2 regions of the Exiguobacterium sp. s141 genome follow, and region 2 is predicted to be linked to the other one. Evidence: riboswitches for the same ligand, from Rfam matches in the RefSeq annotation. Region 2 holds a riboswitch; the other holds the start of a gene.
The links. Region 2 has a riboswitch for FMN ahead of ribD (bifunctional diaminohydroxyphosphoribosylaminopyrimidine deaminase/5-amino-6-(5-phosphoribosylamino)uracil reductase RibD). Riboswitches for the same ligand answer to the same signal wherever they lie in the genome.
Positions count from the first base shown of each region.

Region 1: it holds a riboswitch for FMN, as region 2 does, so the genes downstream of both, KNP74_RS02860 (ECF transporter S component) here and ribD (bifunctional diaminohydroxyphosphoribosylaminopyrimidine deaminase/5-amino-6-(5-phosphoribosylamino)uracil reductase RibD) in region 2, are expected to answer to the same signal.

Region 1 is NZ_JACSLJ010000001.1:555,373-562,248, forward strand. It holds gene KNP74_RS02840 (NAD(P)/FAD-dependent oxidoreductase) at 1-252, shown strand, start outside; gene KNP74_RS02845 (NAD-dependent epimerase/dehydratase family protein) at 289-1,143, opposite strand; gene KNP74_RS02850 (hypothetical protein) at 1,271-1,513, shown strand; gene KNP74_RS02855 (HesB/IscA family protein) at 1,555-1,911, opposite strand; FMN riboswitch at 2,009-2,150, shown strand; gene KNP74_RS02860 (ECF transporter S component) at 2,310-2,897, shown strand; gene KNP74_RS02865 (nucleotidyltransferase family protein) at 3,027-3,551, shown strand; gene KNP74_RS02870 (NupC/NupG family nucleoside CNT transporter) at 3,665-4,876, opposite strand; gene KNP74_RS02875 (YuzB family protein) at 5,087-5,323, opposite strand; gene KNP74_RS02880 (NAD(P)/FAD-dependent oxidoreductase) at 5,421-6,476, shown strand; gene KNP74_RS02885 (S8 family serine peptidase) at 6,714-6,876, shown strand, end outside.
Region 2 is NZ_JACSLJ010000001.1:754,421-761,296, reverse strand. It holds gene KNP74_RS03930 (homing endonuclease associated repeat-containing protein) at 190-831, opposite strand; gene KNP74_RS03925 (undecaprenyl-diphosphate phosphatase) at 1,283-2,095, shown strand; FMN riboswitch at 2,189-2,331, shown strand; gene ribD (bifunctional diaminohydroxyphosphoribosylaminopyrimidine deaminase/5-amino-6-(5-phosphoribosylamino)uracil reductase RibD) at 2,484-3,563, shown strand; gene ribE (riboflavin synthase) at 3,544-4,185, shown strand; gene ribB (3,4-dihydroxy-2-butanone-4-phosphate synthase) at 4,185-5,369, shown strand; gene ribH (6,7-dimethyl-8-ribityllumazine synthase) at 5,366-5,830, shown strand; gene KNP74_RS03900 (ZIP family metal transporter) at 5,926-6,741, shown strand; gene KNP74_RS03895 (iron chaperone) at 6,791-6,876, opposite strand, start outside.

The DNA of each region.
Region 1 (6,876 bases), 200 kb from region 2:
GTCTCATCGCTCGGCCCAATCAAAAACTGGGGCATGGAGTTCGAGAAGAATACGATCCGCGTCGACTCACGCATGGAGACGACGGTCGCCGGCATCTTCGCCTGTGGTGACATCGCGACTTATGAAGGAAAAGTGAAATTGATTGCGACAGGCTTCGGTGAAGCCCCGATCGCCATCAACCAAGTGAAGCAGCTCGTCGACCCGACAGCGCGTCACCCACAACATTCGACTTCGGTATTTGCCGGGAAATAACGATGTGGCCCTCATCGCGATGATGAGGGCCATTTTTCATTTGCGGATTGTTTTTACAATGACCCGGTCGAGCCAGTCGTCGAGTTGGGTGAAGACGAACCCGGCCTTTTTCGCCTCGGCAATCGACATATAATAGTCGACGTCCGTATCGTACGGCGACGACTCGCCATCTTTGATGATCTGGACCGGTTTATTTAAGTGATGGCCGATCCGTTCCATGAGTGCCCCGAGCGAGATGACCCCTTCACTCGCCGCGTTGAACGGTCCGGTCACGTTCGCCCGACCGACCCATTCTAGAAAGGCGGCCGCCTCAAAGCTTGAGATGAACCCCATCTTCGCTTCCGGGTGATGCAGTACGATCGGCTCTTCCCGTCGGACGGCGTCGATATAAAACTTGAGACGGTCTGTATAGTCGTCGGGTCCGAGCACGATTGGCAAGCGGACCGTCGCGACCGGGAACGAGGCGCGATGGAAGAAATAAGATTCAGCCTCTCGCTTCCCTTGCCCGTAATCATGTTCGGATTCGAGATGATAGTCATGATGGAGCGGATTGAAATCACTTTCTTTCAACTCGGCGCCTGGCGCATAAACCGACATCGTCGACGTGAGCACATATTTACCGACTTGGTCCATGAAAGCGTCCGAGGCGATCTTTGCCTGGTACGGGTTAAAGCAAACATTGTCATAGACGAGGTCGTAATGGTCGCGTGACAAATCTTTCATCGTGGCCACCGACTGTCGGTCCCCTTTGATCGACCGGATGCCCTCCGCCTCGGGTACTTGCAGTTGTCCACGCGTCACAATCGTCACATCGTCACCGGCCTCCGCCAACCGAAGCGCCAACCGCTTTCCAAAATAGCGTGAGCCACCGAAAATCAATACTTTTCTCATCGTCCCTGCCCCTCCTACATGAAATGACATCTCTTTTCATTTTCCCTTGCATCCTCTCGACTAATCTTCCACATCCTTGAATATTTTTGTTATTCTTATATATATAGACAAGAAAGAGGCGAAACGCATGCATCAGATCACATTAGAAAAAGGATGGTCGTGTGAATTACCGACACAATATGCCATTTACCAAAGCTTATCGGACTTCAGCCGTTACTCGGTCCTTGACCAAGAGGAAGAGAGCGTCTGTTCATTCCGCATCACGAACGACACGTGTAAAATCACAGCGTTTCGTCCTTGGCAACATCAAATCGAGTTAGACGCGGCTTCGAAACTCATTCGATTAATTCTGATTGAAGAGACAGACTGAATACAAAAAAGGCCAATCATGAGACATGATTGGCCTTTCGTTTAGCAATCCCCAGGTGTCCCGGCGTTCGATGCCGTCCGGAAACTCGAGCCACAACCGCACGTGGCGATGGCGTTCGGATTTTTAATCGTGAAGCCGCCTCCTAGCATCGACTGCTTATAGTCAATCTCGAGACCGTCGACGACCCCGTGATCGGCTTCGGCGACGATGACGCGGACGCCGTGGTGGTCAAACTGAACGTCCTTGTCTGTCTTATCCTCATCAAACCCCATCCCGTAAGACAGGCCGGTACACCCGCCCCCTTGCACTTTGATCCGCAAGTACTGGTCGTCGGGGCGTTCGGTCTGTTTCATCATATCGATGACTTGTAATGCGGCTGATTCTGTCAAATGAATCATCTGAACTCCTCCTTCGTTATCTTAACTTCAAGTCAACTGACTTGAGATTTTGTGAAATATCTTGTATAACTAAACTGTAACAAAAAAAATTAAATCGTTCCATCTTCGGGGCAGGGTGAAATTCCCGACCGGCGGTATTGAAGACAAGTTCTTCTCAGCCCGTGAGCGAGCAAGGCGTTGCTTGCTGATTTCGTGAGATTCGAAAGCCGACAGTAAAGTCTGGATGGGAGAAGATGGCGGCATCCGACCGATATCCGGATGTTTTCTTCGGCGTGGTCTAAACACCGATGAGAACATCTATTTCGTATGCGCGTAAACTCTCCCGATTGTTTGATACAATCGGGTTTTTCTATGCGACGGGTGCCATTCATCAAGGAGCGACAAAAGGAGAGATTTTGATGAAAACAACGCGCAACAAACGATTGACAACACTGGTGACGCTATCGATGCTCGGGGCCATTTCTTTTGTCCTCATGCTCTTTAACTTCCCGCTGCCTTTCCTACCACCGTTCCTAAAAGTGGATTTCAGTGACATTCCCGCGCTCGTCGCCGGGATCGTGTTCTCCCCACTCGCAGGCGTCGTGGTCGTCGCTCTAAAAAACGTCCTCTACTATGTCTTCAATGGTGGCGGCGTTCCGGTCGGTGAAGTCGCGAACTTCTTTGCAGGTGTCGCCTTCATGTATCCGGTCGCATGGTTCTACCATAAACGTAAAACGAATAAAGCGCTCGCTTCAGGCCTCGTGGCCGGTACGATCACGATGGCACTCAGCTTGGCAATCTTGAACTATTTGCTCATCTTACCAGCCTACGCGTTCTTCTTCGGCATGACCGAGATGGCACAACCGGCTGTCAAAACGGACCTCGTCCTATACGGTATCTTGCCGTTCAACTTCATTAAGGCCTTGTTGATCAGCGCCTTGTTCGTCCCACTCTTCCTCAAATTGAAGCCGTGGATCGAACGTCAGCGCATGCAACTTCAAGCGTAACTGACAAGCACCTAGACCCCGGTCTAGGTGCTTTTTGTATAGGTACGCTATGCTAATGAGAGAATAGGAGGAGATGGATTGAACACGACTGAAGATGTGACCCATTTTTTAGAGACTGATGTGGAACTGATGCGTCTGTTGACAATCGTCGCTTCGCTCGGTTTACCCGATTGGTGGATTTGTGCCGGATACGTGCGGGCAAAAATATGGGATGACGCGCACGGCTACGAAGTACCGACGCCGACCGAGGACGTCGATGTCATCTACTTTGACCGATCTCACATCGACGAGGCGATTGAAAAACAGTATGAGGCACAACTGCACGACCTGTTACCGAACGTCCCTTGGTCGGTCAAAAACCAGGCCCGCATGCATCTGGTCAATCAATTGCCACAGTATCAATCTGCGGTCGACGCCTTGGCCCATTTCCCTGAGACGGTCACGGCCATCGGTGTCAGCCTTGATGCGAGCGGACGCTTGAAGCTGGCCGCCCCTTACGGTATCGACGACATAGTCAAACTACAGTTACGACCGACCCCGGCCTTTGCGAACGACTCTTCACACCATCATATTTATCGAGCCCGGATCAATAAAAAGAATTGGCAAGCCACTTGGCCGAGACTCCATGAAGTGGATATACCTCGTCAGGGATGATAAACACTAGTGAAACCGACCGCCTTACGGTCGGTTTTTTGCTGTTCATTCATAAACGTCACAACGAAAAAGAGTGACCACCGAAGTGATCACTCTGAGTATACCGTGTTTGATTAGAGAAGAAGACCAGCGAGTGTCGCTGACATCAAGTTGGCAAGCGTACCTGCGAGAATCGCGAGGACACCCATGCGCGCGATGTCGTTCCGACGGTTCGGCGCCATTCCACCAAGACCACCGAGAAGGATGGCGAGTGATGAGATGTTGGCGAATCCACAGAGTGCGAACGCGATCATAGCTTCCGTACGTGCCGAGAGGTCACCAGAACCGATGATTGGTGCGAATTCAGAGAAAGCGACGAATTCGTTCAACACGAGTTTTTGTCCGAGGAAGCTACCGAATTGAACAGCATCTGCCCATGGCACACCGATCACGAATGCGAGCGGTGCGAACACATAACCAAGAATCAATTGAAGCGTGAGACCGTCGAAACCGAACAAGCCACCGATTCCACCGAGAATCAAGTTAACGAGCGCGATCAATGAAACGAAGGCGAGAAGCATCGCACCGACGTTCAATGCAAGGAAGAGACCGTCAGAGGCACCGCGAGCGGCTGCATCGACGAAGTTCGCCGCCTTGTTCTCTTCATCTTCAGCGATTTCGACATCGTCATCCGGTACGTCTGTTTCCGGGACGATGATTTTCGCGAACATGAGACCAGCAGGAGCAGCCATGAAGCTCGCTGCGAGCAAGTACTCGAGCGGTACACCAAGAGCAGCGTATCCAGCAAGAACTGAACCGGCAACCGAGGCGAGACCACCGACCATGACAGCGAAGAGTTCCGATTGCGTCATCGTTGGAAGGTAAGGTTTGATGACGAGCGGTGCTTCCGTCTGACCGACGAAGATGTTCGCTGTCGCTGAGAGCGATTCTTTACGTGATGTGCCAAGTGCTTTGGCGAGAGCCGTACCGAGGATACGGATCACCCACTGCATGACACCTACATAGTAGAGAAGTGCGATGAGTGACGACATGAAGACGATAATCGTCAACACTTGGAACGCGAAGACGAAGTTGTCTCCGCCGACAGCTGTACCGAAGACGAAACTAATCCCGGCGTTCGCCGTGTTCAAGACGTTCTGGACGCCTCCTGAGATCCATTCTAACGCGTTACGTCCTACTGTAGTGAAGAGGACGAGGAAGGCGAACGTAAACTGTACCGCGAAAGCGGCAAGCACGGTGCGCCATTTGATGGCTTTACGGTTGGTCGAGAAGATGTAAGCGATTCCAATTAGTGCCAAAATACCAACCACGCTCATGATATTCATTGGTGTTGTGCTCCTTTCATATTGGGGAAACCTGATAATGTGATATACCCGAATCGAGATGTGTCCTACCGTTTGAAACGCTTTCTTTTTCTGTTGTTAAACGTCAGACAACCTACATTCGAACCTCTTTGAATATAACAGACCCTTTTTAAAAATGCAACGGGTCAAAACGGTCAAAATAAAAAAAGTTTGAAGGTCCTTCAAACTTTTTCACCATGCCATTTCTTCAATTTTTTCATATACATTCGTCACGAGTTGTTCCGGTGTATCCCCGGTCACGACCTCACCATCGACGAGACAAAACAAGTCAAGCGAACAGACGCCGCAGTAGCCCGTACAGCCATATTCGACGACGTCTAAGTCTGGATCGGACTCTAATTTGGCGCGGGCGATTTGTGAACCCATCGCTAAATTGGAGGCACAGAACTCAATGATCGGATTCATCATGTCATTCACCCTTCCCCTTTCCTTCAAAGCAGGAAAATGGTTCTTCTACGGCGTATTATAACATGATACAGTTGAAGTGTAACAAAGGGGGATTTTTATGCGCAAATTAGTCGTCTTGGGAGGCGGTTACGGGGGTATGCGTGTAATCGAACGTGTCCTCGGCCATCAGCTGAAGGACGTATCGATCACACTCATCGACCGTCTACCTTACCATGGATTAAAAACAGAGTATTATGCACTTGCGGCGGGGACCGTGTCGGATCGTGATATCCGCATCGATTTTCCAGAAGAGGTCGACTACATATACGGCCAAGTCACCGATATCGATACGGGGGACAAAATGGTCCTGCTCGCGAGCGGGGAAAAAGTGCCGTACGACGACCTCGTCATCGGCCTCGGTTGCGAGGACAAGTATCACAACGTGCCCGGTGCCGCCGAGTTCACGTACAGCATCCAAACGTTAGAAGAATCACGCAAGACCCAGCAAGCAATCAACGGCCTATCTCCGGGATCGGTCGTCTCGATCGTCGGTGCCGGCCTGTCCGGTGTCGAGCTCGCCAGCGAGCTGCGCGAGAGTCGTCCCGACTTGACGGTCCGTTTGTTCGACCGCGGCCCGTCCGTCCTATCGTTCCTATCAAACCGTGTCTCGATGTATGTCCAGTCTTGGTTCGAGGAACATGGTGTCGAAGTCATCAATAACTCGAACATCGTCCGGGTCGACGCCGATGGGTTATGGAACCATGAACAGCACTTCGCTTCCGATTTGACGGTGTGGACCGCCGGGATTCAACCGGTCGCCGTCGTCCGCAACCAAGGTTGGGAACTCGATGGGGGTGGACGTGTCAAATTGACACCACACCACTACGTCCCGGAACAGCCCGATATCTTCGTCGTCGGGGACAACGCCAGCCTGCCGTATGCACCTTCGGGTCAGCTCGCAGAAGCGCAGGCCGAACAGATCGTCCAAGTGTTGCTCTGTAAATGGAAAGGCGTCAGTTATCCGGATTTGCCGGATATCAAACTCCGAGGCACGTTAGGATCGCTTGGGAAGAAGGCCGGATTTGGCGTCTTCATGGGCAAGCAGTCGCTCACCGGCAAAGTCGCTCGGCTGCTCAAGTCCGGTATTCTTTGGAAACATAAAGTCATTAAATAACATGCCTGGGTCGGCCATCTCGGTCGATCCTTTTTAGTGTAAAGCAATCCATTTGTCGTTCAGCCACCGTCGTGTTGAGCCAAAAGTCTTGTATCTGAATCCCCTGAAATCTTATCTAAATATTCAGATTTTTAATTCCATTGACATATTCTACCCGGTGGGAAAACTTGTTACTCTATGGACACGGCCGAACGACTTCGTGTCACCTCGCCTACATACCCCAAAGGAGGAAACAAGTTGAAAAAAGTTTGCAGCACCGTCCTCGCCTCATTGCTCGTCTTGTCAACCGTTCCGGGAGGCGCAGATGCCGCCCCGAACAAAGAGAAAGAACGCGTCATCGTCGTCTTCAAAGAGTCGGCAAAGAACATCCCGCTCTCGATTGAAGGCATGGAAGTTCGCC
Region 2 (6,876 bases):
TCGATTCGCTCGTCCCTCGGCGCCCCGACTCTTGCAGGACAGCAATCCGACGGAGACCCAGCAGCGTAAGCGATGCGGCTCCGGGATTGCCTGCAGAAAGCGTGGGCGCCGAAAGGACGAGCGACAACGGTACACCTACAAAATAAAGGAGGACACCGGATACCCGGCGTCCTCCTTATGAATGAAAGATTATAATTTCTGATTGAAGATTTCTGACTCGACCGCGTGAATCGCCGCCGACCACGAGCCGTAACGATGAAGGATGGCTTTCGTGGATGGTTTGTTGTTTCGTTTTGCCCATTCGCGATACGCTTCAAAGGAAAGAGAGAAGCCCATCTCGTGAATCGCTTCACGGAGTGCGTTCGAGAGCTCGGATTTGGAATAGGTCACACTCGCTTCAAGTCCGGCCTCGGCACACGCATCGTGCCATGAGCCGAACGTCTTGACGATATGGTAATGGCTCGGTGCTTTCGGATGAAGCTTGCGCCATTCCTGATATTTTTTGAGCGTGATAATCGATCCCATGTCACGCGAGTAGAGGGCAAGCGTCTCGATGATATCTTCGCGCGTGTACTTCGGCATTTTATCCGGGAGGTCGACGGTCGCCTCTCCATGCCATTCGTAGCCGGCGATGGCGAGCGCCTCGGCCCATGACCCGAACTGTCGGATAATCGACTCGGGAGATGGCCAGCTTTGTTCCATCGCGAAGCGACGATACACAGAGCGACGTGGACGTTCCTTCAACAAGTCGCCGAGTAGACGGATACAGTGAATCATCCTCTGTTGTTCGGTGGACAAGTGGTGGGATTTAGTGGATAGCGTTTGACTCAATGATGGTTCCTCCTTCCATGGACTCATATCTGAACCGACAAAGATTACGAAATTGCTTCTACAATCATACTATCGGCCAGTTTTTACAATTTATAAGTGCATTTTTCAAGTTTTTCATACCAAATTTGAAACGGGATAGGTCTAAGGTCTGGTATGAAATTAGAAAAAATGGTAACAGTTCTATTACAAATTTAATAGTAAATGGGTTCAATTGTAAACAAAAAGTTTTATGGTGGCTGAAATGTCATATTCTGTACGAAAAAGTACCCAACTGGCCAATGGGGTCATCACCGTTGCACCAGTTGAGTACTCTTCTATAATAAATTTAATTTTCAGACTAATCAATGAAAGTTTTGAAAATAACGAATTTTCTTTGAAAGTGTGGTCAGTGGAATAGGCGGTCTGCTAAAATAATGGAATTGACGTAAAAAAGAAAAGAGGATATTATGATATGACAATATGGTTGTTCTACTTACTGCTCGGTTTGATTCAAGGCTTCACGGAGCCGATCCCAATCTCGTCAAGCGGTCACTTGGTCATCTTCCAAGAGCTGTTTGATATCCAATTACCGGGACTCTCGTTCGAGATTTTCGTGAACTTTGCCTCGCTACTCGCTGTCTTGACGATTTATCGCAAAGACGTCGTCCGTCTCATCGTGAGTCTATGGACGTTCTTATTTAAGAAAGATCGCAGCGACGAGACGATGATTGACGTCAAGTTCATCGGACTCTTGCTCGTCGCGACCGTCCCGGCCGGTTTGCTCGGTGTCTTGTTCGGTGATTGGATCGGGGAGACGCTCGGTGGAGTCGCCACGGTCGGTTACACGCTCATCTTGACCGGCCTCGCGCTCTGGTTCATCCGCAACATGCGCGGGAACAAAGGCGACGGCGGCATCACGCTCCGCGACGCGATTTTGATCGGTCTTGCTCAAGCGGTCGCCCTCATTCCAGGGATCAGCCGCTCCGGCGCCACGATCGTCATGGCGATGCTCCTCGGCATCAAGCAAGAGTCGGCCCTCCGCTTCTCGTTCTTCCTCTTCATCCCGGTCAGTCTCGGGACGATGATTTTAGATGGACCGGCGCTGTTCACGAATCCGGAAACGCGCGAACTGTTCGGACCGCTCATCTTGGCGTTCATCGCCTCGTATGCGCTCACGGCCATCTCGCTCAAATGGTTCCAACACATCATGGCAAAAGGCGAACTCAAATATTTCTCGTTCTATTGCTGGATCGTCGGTCTCCTCGTCGTCCTATTCTTGGCATGATTCTGAAGGCGCTGCTCAAACGAGCGGCGCCTTTTTGCGCATTTCGTTTTGCCATCGATTTATTTTTGCGCTAAAGTGGAATCGTACAAACAAATATTCCTTCGGGGTCGGGTGAAAGTCCCAACCGGCGGTGATAGGCGCGAGCCTTAAGTCCGTGACCCGGGCGCATGTGTGCGAACGGTGGATCTAGTGCGATTCTAGAGCCGACAGTATAGTCTGGATGGGAGAAGGAAACAGAACAGGTCCGCGCGACCTGTAGTTCGTCGTACGTTTTTCTGTAAAGAAAACGCTTATTTGGCTTGCCCAAATGACGACCGACACCTCCCACCGAGACCTTGAGGATCATTCCTTGAGGTCTTTTTGTTTGTGCGAAACAAGGAGGGAGATTATGAATCAGTACATGCAACAAGCCATCCAATTGGCCAAGTTCGCCTCATCGACCGGCATCAACCCGCGCGTCGGCGCCGTCGTCGTCAAGGACGGCCGGGTCGTCGGGTTCGGTGCCCACTTGAAGGCAGGAGAAGCGCACGCCGAGGTGCACGCCATCCGCATGGCCGGCGCTGCCGCGTACGGTGCGACGATTTACGTCACGCTCGAACCGTGCTCGCATCACGGCAAGACGCCACTGTGCGCCGATCTGCTCGTCGAGTCTGGCATCAAGCGTGCCGTCGTCGCGATGGAAGACCCGAACCCGCTCGTGTCAGGGCGCGGCATCGCCCGATTGAAAGCGGCCGGGATTGACGTCGAGGTCGGACTGCTCGAAAGCGAGGCGCGAGCGCTCAATACGGCGTTCTTGCGGTCGCTCGAGACGAGACGACCGTACGTCATCTTGAAGACGGCGACGAGCCTCGACGGCAAAGTCGCGCTCGATCACGGTGACAGCAAGTGGGTGACCGGGACAGTAGCGAGACGGGACGTCCATGAACTGCGGGCGACGGTCGACGCCGTTTTGACCGGTGTCGGCACCGTCCTCGCCGACGATCCGGCACTCACCGTCCGGCTCGACCGTGAGATGACACAACCGCTCCGAATCGTGCTCGACCGTGAGTTGCGTACGCCGCTCTCGAGTCAGCTCGTCCGAACGGCGACCGACGTACCGGTGCTTCTGTACACGACTTCGGACGACCAAACAAAACGTGACGCGCTGACAGCGAATGGCGTCGAAATCGCCGACTACACATCGCTCGAAGCTGTCCTGCAAGACGTCTACGCACGCGGCATCGGCCGCCTGCTCGTCGAAGCGGGACCGACACTCGTCACTTCACTCTTGGACGGACAGTTCGTCGACGAGTGGGTCATGTACCAGTCGCCACGCGTATTCGGCGGCAAGGGCGGTTTCTACCGCTCGCATCATGATGGGCCGCTCGATGCGGTCGAATGGTATGAGGTTCAATCGGTCGAGACGGTCGGCATCGATATCAAACTGATCATGCGAAAGGAGGAGTCCGATGTTCACGGGAATCGTTGAAGAGATTGGCAGTGTCAAGGCAGTGAAACGGAACGGTCCATCCCTGCGGCTCACGCTCGCCGGACAGGTCGTCCTCGAGGATGTGAAGCTCGGTGACAGCATCTCCGTCAACGGCATCTGTCTCACCGTGACGACGTTCGACCGCGACAGTTTCTCGGTCGACGTCATGCCGGAGACGCTCAAGGCGTCGAGTCTCGACGGGGTCCGCCCCGGTACGAGCGTCAACTTGGAGCGGGCCATGCCCGCGAACGGACGCTTCGGCGGCCATTTCGTCTCGGGTCACGTCGACGGGGTCGGACGCATCGTCAAAAAACGGTCGCTCGCGAACGCCGTCTATGTCGACATCAGCTGTGAGCCGTCGCTCCTCCGCTATATCGTCCCGAAAGGTTCGATTTCGGTCGACGGGACGAGCTTGACGGTGTTTGATGTCACCGAACGCGGATTCACGTTGTCGCTTATCCCGCATACGTACAGTGAGACGGTGCTCGGGATGAAACAGGCAGGAGACGCGGTCAATTTGGAATGTGACATGTTAGCTAAATATATGGAAAAACTCGTAAGTCAAAAACCGATGACGCTCGAATCGCTGGCGTCGCAAGGGTATGGAAAGGCGGGATGGTAATGTTCCACACGATTGAAGAAGCAGTCGAAGACTTGAAGATGGGACGACCGATTATCGTCGTCGACGATGAGGACCGTGAGAACGAAGGGGACTTCGTCGTGCTCGCGGATAAAATGACCGCAGAGACGATGAACTTCCTCATCACGGAAGGGAAAGGACTCGTCTGCGCCTCCCTCGCCGAAGAAGTGGCCGTCCGGCTCGACTTGCAGCCGATGGTCGCAAACAGCACCGATCCACACGGGACGGCGTTCACGGTCAGCGTCGATCACATCGATTCGACGACGGGCATCTCGGCGAGCGAACGGGCGCATACAGTGCGCGAACTCGCGAACATCAACGCCCGTCCGGCTGATTTTCAACGTCCGGGACATATCTTCCCGCTCATCGCGAAAAAAGGTGGCGTCTCGGTACGACGTGGACATACAGAAGCGTCGGTCGATTTGGCGCGACTCGCCGGAAGTGAACCGGTCGCCGTCATCTGTGAGATTATCCGCCCGGACGGCGAGATGGCCCGGGTGCCGGACCTTGAACGCGTCGCGGAAGCGCATGGTTTAAAGTTCATCACGATCGAGGCGCTCGTCCGCTATATGGAGACGGACCTCGCCAGTCGAGAGGCGGACGTCTCGCTCCCCTCGGTGAAAGGGGACTTCCGATTGATCGGGTATCGGAACGTCCTCGACCGGGAAGAGCACGTCGCACTCCTGAAAGGTGAACTCGAACATGCGCCGCTCGTCCGCATCCATTCCGAGTGTCTGACCGGCGACGTGTTCGGCTCCTATCGTTGCGATTGCGGGCCACAACTCGACACAGCGATGGCGAAAGTGGAAGCCGAAGGCGGTGTCATCTTGTACATGCGACAAGAAGGGCGCGGCATCGGTCTGCTCAACAAGTTGAAGGCGTACGAACTACAAGAACAAGGGCTTGATACGGTCGAGGCGAACGTCGCGCTCGGTCTGCACGCCGATTTACGCGATTACCGGGTCAGCGCGGCGATGCTTCGTGACCTCGGGATCACGAAAGTCCGGCTCATGACGAACAACCCGGAAAAAGTCGACGCCTTGGAAGCGTGCGGGATCACGGTCATCGAACGTGTCCCGATTATCGTCGGCGCCCATGCGGCGAACGAGAAGTACCGAATGACGAAACAACAAAAAATGAACCACTTTGGAGGAGAAGAATCATGATGCATACATTTGAAGGAAACTTGGTCGGAAAAGGCTTGAAAGTCGGAATCGTCGTCGGACGGTTCAATGATCTCATCACGATGCGCTTGCTGGACGGGGCGAAAGATGCGCTCAAGCGCCACGGCGTCGAACAAGATGACGTCGAGATCGCATTCGTCCCGGGAGCGTTCGAACTCCCCCTCGTCGCCAAAAAGATGGCGATGAGCAAGAAATATGACGCCGTCATCACACTCGGTGCCGTCATCCGCGGGGCGACGCCGCACTTCGACTACGTCTGCAGCGAAGCGGCGAAAGGTGTCGCCCAAGCAAGTTATCAGTCAGAAGTGCCGGTCATCTTCGGTGTCTTGACGACCGAGACGATTGAGCAGGCCATCGAGCGCGCCGGTACGAAAGCCGGAAATAAAGGGTGGGAAGCAGCGACGGCGGCCATCGAGATGGCGAACTTGATGCGCGCGTTTTAATAGTATGGAGGAGAGCGAACCGGCTCTCCTTTTTTTTTGTCGTTAGCAACGCGTGTGTCCCGGGAAAAGAATAAGGTGAAAAGGGGGCGACGGTGATGTGGGAATGGGTGGCTCAACTGAGCCCGGCCATGCAGGCACTGCTCGGGACGATGTTCACGTGGGGGATGACCGCGCTTGGGGCGACCATCGTCTATATGACGAAGTCGATCAACGCGCGGTTGATGGACAGTATGCTCGGGTTTGCCGGCGGGGTCATGATCGCCGCTAGTTTTTGGTCACTCCTTGCGCCAGCCATCGAGATGGCGGAGCAAGACGCGATGCCGGCTTTGTTGCCGACCACCGTCGGCTTTTTAGCGGGCGGTCTGTTTTTGGCGGTCGTCGATAAACTGATCCCGCACGTGCATCCGACATCTCCGATTGAGGACGCGGAAGGTATCCGCCCGCAAAAACGAAAGCGGAGCACGTTGCTCGTCTTGGCGATCACGCTGCACAACATTCCGGAAGGACTGGCCGTCGGCGTCGCCTTCGGGGCGGTCGCGGCCGATTTCCCGTCCGCTTCGCTGACGGGTGCCATCGCGTTGGCCATCGGGATCGGCATTCAAAACTTTCCGGAAGGGGCTGCCGTGTCGCTTCCGCTCAGGCGGGACGGCCTCTCTCGACGCCGCAGCTTTTTCTACGGCCAGTTATCGGGTATGGTCGAACCGGTGGCCGCGCTTGTCGGGGTATGGGCCGTGCTCGTCATGGAGCCGCTGTTGCCGTTCGCGTTAAGCTTTGCCGCCGGGGCGATGATTTTCGTCGTCGTCGAAGAGGTCATCCCGGGGTCGCAAGAGAACGGACATAAAGACATGGCGTCGATGGCGCTCATGCTCGGCTTCACGATCATGATGATGTTGGACGTGGCGTTAGGATAAGCCACAGCAAAGGAGCGGTGACATGCGCGTCACCGCTCCTTTTTTCAGGTCAACGCCAGAACGACGTGTGACCGGCCTTATCCTCGATATTGAACGCGATGATGTCACGAAGCAAGTCGTAGTCGACGGTTTGGT